DNA from 2 places in the Rummeliibacillus sp. TYF-LIM-RU47 genome. Region 1 is predicted to be linked to the other one. Evidence: riboswitches for the same ligand, from Rfam matches in the RefSeq annotation. Region 1 holds a riboswitch; the other holds the start of a gene.

Region 1 (3,203 bases):
ATTTTATTAGATACTGCTTTAATTCTTACAAAATCATTTACTACGTATTGAATGTGATTAGATAATGCTTCTCCAGTAGTAACTATTTTTGTTTTCGCTAGAGCATCTTGTTTGTCGTGCTGTTTACCGCTCTTTTGTTATTGTGTATCTCACACATTAGTATTCTATGAAGTAAACGGTTTTCGATCTGTACTCATGTCCGTGATTCTTAAAATAATTTGAAGGATTGGTTTACCAATGGTACAGAAAAAAACTCGCCGATTGTGGCGAGTTTTTTTATTCAAGCATGTTATTCAATTGTATGTTTCATGGCATTGTACATATTGGCTACATGCTCATCTGACTTATCTCGTGGCATGCGGAGTCGTTCAACGGAAGAGCCGTACCCGATTTCTTGTTTGCCTTCTCGTAAGCCCTTGAAAATGCCATCTGCGAATTCATCTAATGGCTCACCATTTGTATGCAGTCCGGCACCGCCTAGATCTGTGTTGACTGCTGGGGGGGCAACTTCAATCACTTCTATACCTGTTTCGGCAAGCTGGTGACGCAAGCTCATCGTAAAGGAGTGGAATGCTGCCTTCGTAGCTGAATAGATTGGCGCGATGACCATCGGGGTAAAAGCTAACCCAGATGTAATGTTGATAAAAGTAGCTTCTTCTTTTTTAGCGAAATAGGGTACAAAAAGCATGGTCATATGGAATGGCGCTTCAATGTTGGTGGTGATTTCTTGATTGAAATAAGCCCAATCGTTCTTTGCATCTGCTTTTAATATGTTAAAGCGTTGTTGCATTCCTGCGTTGTTCACTAACACATTCACTTCGGGATAGTTTTCTGTTACCCATTCGAATAGGGAAATGCGCTCAGATTCCATGCTTACATCGCTTTGATGAATGATCAGCTCTGGGTACTTTTCTTTTGCCTGCTGAAGAACATTTTCTCTCCGTCCTGTAACGATGACTTTGTTTCCTGCTTTTAAAAATCGTTCTGCAAAAGCTAAGCCAATTCCAGAACTTCCGCCTGTGATAAGGATTGTATTTCCTGAAAGTTTCAATGTAATTCCTCTTTTCTAATAGCATGTGATTCTGATAAAAATACAGGATCCTGTACTGACGATTTTTCAGTAGCCCATGGTAGTATATCCTAATACTACCCACTTACTATAGGGATTAACATCGTTCAAAGGCTAAGAAATTTAATAAACCTCCTTTTCTTATTAACTTAGTAAGAATTAATGGCATATTCTATTGACAATGGTTCATATTATGGGTAATATTCATTTTAAGTTGAAATTTCAAAAATCAAATAATTCGATCTATCCAGAGAGGTGGAGGGACATGGCCCTTTGAAACCTCAGCAACAGGTTCTACTAATGTAGTAGAATACTGTGCTAATTCCATCAGGCATATAGCTTGGAAGATAGGAGAAGACAAACTTGTTTTGTTAAAAGTCTCTTTCCCTATCTCGGGAGGAGACTTTTTTATTTGTATAATTAGCTTTGGGAAAAGGAGTGGAGAAATGAAGTACGGATTTTGGTTGCCTATTTTTGGTGGTTGGTTGAGAAATGTAGAGGAAGAAAATATGCCGCCCACGTATGAGTATGCGAAAACAGTAATTCAATCAGCAGAAAAATGGGGATATGATACAACATTAATCGCAGAACTATATTTAAATGATATTAAAGGCACTGACCAAGATTCGTTAGAGGCATGGTCTACGGCGGCAGCTTTGGCAGCAGTAACAGAAAAAATTGAAATCATGGCAGCCGTTCGCCCCGTATTTCATAATCCTGCTGTAACTGCAAAAATGGCGGCAACTATTGATCATATTAGCAAGGGACGTTTCACATTAAATGTAGTTTCGGGCTGGTGGGCAGAAGAGGCGAAGCAATATGGCGGCGTTTTTACCGAACATGACGAGCGCTATGATAGAACGGCCGAGTTTATTGAAATATTGAAAGGCTTATGGACGGAAGATACATTTTCTTATCAGGGGAAGTTTTATCAAATAGAGCAAGCAAAGCTTTCGCCTAAACCAGTGCAATGTCCTCATCCAATTTTATATGCTGGCGGGGAAAGTGAAAAAGGTAAACAAATCATTTCATCGCTATGTGATGCCTATGTCATTCATGGTCATACAGTGGAGGAAGCGAAGGCTAAGATTTCTGATATGAAAACGCGTAGAGAAGAAGCTGGTCGTGAGCCCTTTAAAACTCTTGGAATGGCAGCCTATGTGATTTGCCGTGATACGGAAGAAGAAGCGCAAGAAGAATTAAAGCGAATTACAACGGTGAACAATCTAAGTGGATATGCAGGCTTTAAAGACTTTACATCTAAGTCAGAGCTTGAACATCAAATTCAGTTACAGGATTATTCAGTATCTAATCGCGGAATCCGACCAAATTTAGTTGGCACACCTGAGCACATTGCGAATCAAATCATAGCCTTTGAGGGAGCAGGAGTTAACTTGCTACTATTACAATGTTCTCCACAGCTAGAGGAACTGGAGCGCTTTTCGAAACAGGTTATGCCGAAAGTGGAAGAATTAAGGTCCACAATCCTAGAAAACAAAAGCAGGGGGCAGGAATATCATGTCTAAAATATACGTAATTCATGAGAATAGTGAATGGACAGAGCATCTATTTAAAAGATTAGAAGAGTTAGAACTTCCTTATGAAGATTGGAATCTTGTAAAAGGGACAGTTGATCTTACATCTACTCCACCTGAAGGGATTTTTTACAATCGCATGAGTGCTTCATCTCATACACGAGGCAACCGATTTGCTCCAGAGTTAACAAGTGCTGTTCTCTCTTGGTTGGAGCACCATGGCAGAGTAGTGATCAATGGAAGCCGTGCCCTTCAGCTAGAGGTAAGTAAGGTCTTACAGTACTTAGAACTAGAGAAGTACGGCATCAAAACACCGAAAACAATTGCTGCAGTAGGAAGAGAAGAAATTCTGAAAGCAGCGAAGGAATTTGGCACAAAGAAATTTATAACAAAGCATAACCGAGCTGGAAAAGGGCTTGGGGTACAGCTTTTTACGTCTGTAGATGCCCTGCAAAACTATATTGATGGGGATAGCTTTGAGGAACCAGTCGATGGAATTACATTGCTGCAGGAATATATCGAGTCTCCTGAGTCTTTTATTACACGTAGTGAATTTATTGGTGGAAAGTATTTTTATGCTGTTCGGGTGGACACTTCTG
Region 2 (3,203 bases), on a different contig from region 1:
TCCTGCTTGTGCTTTCATAAATGTAATTCTTTGCTTTTTATCATCATGGCGGATTTTAAACACATTCGCTGAAAATGGCAGTGCCTCATCATAGCTGGTTCTCGCTAAAAGCATAATTTGCTCAAAGAATTCGGTAATTCCTTCATCTTTTAAGGCAGAGCCAAAAGCACAGGGAAAAGCCTTTCCTTCTATCATCATCTTTTGAAAAGCTTTCTTTACATCCCCTTCAAGCAGAGATTGGTTGAAATATTTTTCAAGTATTTCTTCATCTCTCTCTGCTACCCATTCAATCAGTTGATCTGATACTCTACCATTTGTAAATTCGTTTGTTATTGGAACAAAGTTCTTTGACAAGTTTTGCCGCAACTCATGTAAAACTGCCTCACCATTTGCTGTATCTGCATCCATTTTATTAATAAAAATAAAGGTGGGGACGTCATGTTTTCTAAGTAAAGACCAAACTGTTTCTGTATGTCCCTGTACACCATCTAAAGCGCTAACAACAAGTATGGCATAATCCATTACAGCAATTGCTCTCTCCATTTCTGGAGAAAAATCGACGTGCCCTGGCGTATCGATAATGGTATATGTATCGTCTTCCATTTCAAGCCTTCCTTGTTCTGCAAAAATCGTAATGCCCCGTTCTCTTTCAATGGCATGATGGTCTAGAAAAGCATTTTGGTGGTCCACCCGCCCTCGTTCTTTTATGCTATTAAATTGATATAATAAATTTTCGGATAAGGTGGTTTTTCCAGCATCCACATGCGCTAAAATACCAATAGTCACAAACACATATAATCCTCTTTTCTTGTATCTTCTTTCGTCTATTATAACAAATAGAAAGATAAGCAATAGAGAATGAGAGTTAACCTATGCCCATTCATAAGGTGTTTCTTGATAAACATAGTAGTTAAGCCAGTTTGAGAACAAAAGATGTGTATGCGAACGCCAGGTATTTAACGGCTGATTATTAGGGTTATCGTCTGGATAGTAATTACTCGGTATAGCTATGTCATTACCCCTAGCCAAATCGCGTTTGAATTCTTCACTTAAAGTTTCAGCATCATATTCTAAATGACCTGTTACCATAATCATTTTTTCGTCGTTTGATATAGCAATAAACAAACCTGCTTCTTCTGATTTAGAGAGTACAGATAAATTAGGATGTTCCTCCACTGCGTGAACCGAAACAGAAGTATGGCGTGAATGTGGTGCTACAAACACATCATTAAACCCTCGTATTAGTTTTGCTGTTGACTCTTGAACAGTATGCTGAAAAACACCAAAACATTTTTGATCTAATGAGTATTTATCAATTCCATAATGATAATAAAGCGCTGCTTGCGCTCCCCAGCATATATGAAGTGTTGTCGTGACATTAGTTTTGGACCACTCAAGAATTTCTTTCATCTCTTCCCAGTAATCCACCTCTTCAAAGGCCAACGTCTCAACTGGAGCACCTGTAATAATTAATCCGTCAAAACGAAACTCTTTTACTTCATTAAATGTTTTATAGAATGTATCTAAATGAGATTTGCTAACATTTTTAGAGATATGCGTAGCGGTATGTAAAAATGTAACAGTAACCTGTAATGGTGTATTGCCTAAAAGTCGAAGAAGCTGCAGTTCGGTTTTTTCTTTCTCGGGCATTAGGTTTAAAATAGCAATGTTAAGCGGTCGGATATCCTGTTGATTTGATCTACTTTCATCCATGACAAAAATCTTTTCTTTTTTTAATAATTCCGTTGCCGGCAAATCTTTCGGAATATTAATTGGCATTAAATAACCCCCTTTTCTTTATAAAACAAAAACCCCTTTTCCTTACAAGAAGAAAAGGGGCATTGATATGCGTGCACTCTTATCTTCCAAGATTTAATCTTGCAGGATGTAGCACCTTTCTGCATACACAGAGGTTGCTGAAGCGTCATAGGGCCTTCCCCTCAGCTTCTCTTGATAAGAAATATAAAATTATATTGATCGTAACATAATTATTATAAAAATTCAAATAATTAAAAACTATAAATTAAACTTTTGGATTGATTCAGAAAGTTTGTTATTCAAGTGTGAAAGCTTCTCTGCCGAATTTAAAACTGCTTCAATTGCTGCCAATTGTTCGGAAGAAGAGGCACTTACTTCCTCACAAGCTGCAGCTGATTCTTCAGAAGTGGCTGTCATCTCTTGAATCATGTCTATTACTTCATCTTTATAGCTTGTGATCTTAAATGTGTCATTTGAAATATTATCAATAGCCTCTTCTAACTGTAAAACTAAAGAAGAGATATTGTTAAACAATTCACTAGTAGAATCTACCACAACCAACTGATCTTGAAATTTGTCTTTCGTAGAATGCATTTGTTCAGTGACTATTTTGGATTCTCTTTGCAGAGCCTGTACTGTTTCTCTTACTTCTTCTGTGGCTTTAGCTGTTTGCTCAGCTAATTTTCTTACTTCTTCTGCTACAACTGCAAACCCTTTCCCTTGATCACCAGCTCGAGCCGCTTCGATGCTTGCATTTAAAGCCAACAAATTCGTTTGATTTGAAATATTTCGTATGGTTTCCATTACTGTATCAATAGAGAGTATTTGTTTTTCCAAAGATGCAATTTTTTCCGCCATACTAATTAGATTACTTTCCCAGCTAGAAAAGGCAGCCTGAAATTGTTCCATTTGAGATTGACCTTCTTTGTTAACTCCTTGTGCTTGTTCAGCAATGTCTTGCATTGATATTGTCTTATTCTTTATTTGGTTAATTTGATTACTTAAAGCATTAGCATGTTCAAATGCAAGATCTGACTTTTCAGCTGAGTTACTCACTCCTTTAGCAATCTCTCCAATTGCAGCAGTCACTTCTTCGCTCGAAGCTGTTGTTTCTTCGACAAGCTTGTTAAGTTGCTGAGAGTGGTGGCCTACTTCTTGCGATGTTCCATTTACCACTTGAACAATGGATTTCATGCTGTTTATCATGGAGTTAAAATCATTCGATAGCTGTCCTACTTCATTAGAACCATTATAGGTTGCAGCAACATTTAAATCTCCGCCAGATGCCTTGTCCATTAACTTTCTTAAAACAGCAATAGGTCTAGTAATTGAAGAAATAATAAGAATTAAGACAATAAATAAAAGGGCTAATAATATAATAGAAAAAATAAGAAAGAAGTTTCTTATATCGTGTGCTGCCTGTTCTACTTTTTCCTTTTCATAAA

Evidence for each region. Region 1 has a riboswitch for S-adenosylmethionine ahead of F0527_RS13310 (LLM class flavin-dependent oxidoreductase). Riboswitches for the same ligand answer to the same signal wherever they lie in the genome.
Region 2: linked by a shared signal. The riboswitch ahead of metA (homoserine O-acetyltransferase MetA) and the one ahead of F0527_RS13310 (LLM class flavin-dependent oxidoreductase) in region 1 are both predicted to bind S-adenosylmethionine.

What each region holds. Positions count from the first base shown of each region.
Region 1 covers NZ_VVIR01000003.1:145,883-149,085, reverse strand. Annotated here, with positions in the region: gene F0527_RS13315 (SDR family oxidoreductase) at 290-1,051, opposite strand; SAM riboswitch class I at 1,310-1,423, shown strand; gene F0527_RS13310 (LLM class flavin-dependent oxidoreductase) at 1,516-2,595, shown strand; gene F0527_RS13305 (ATP-grasp domain-containing protein) at 2,588-3,203, shown strand, end outside.
Region 2 covers NZ_VVIR01000001.1:1,655,241-1,658,443, forward strand. Annotated here, with positions in the region: gene F0527_RS08335 (GTP-binding protein) at 1-792, opposite strand, end outside; gene metA (homoserine O-acetyltransferase MetA) at 871-1,779, opposite strand; SAM riboswitch class I at 1,856-1,960, opposite strand; gene F0527_RS08345 (methyl-accepting chemotaxis protein) at 2,017-3,203, opposite strand, start outside.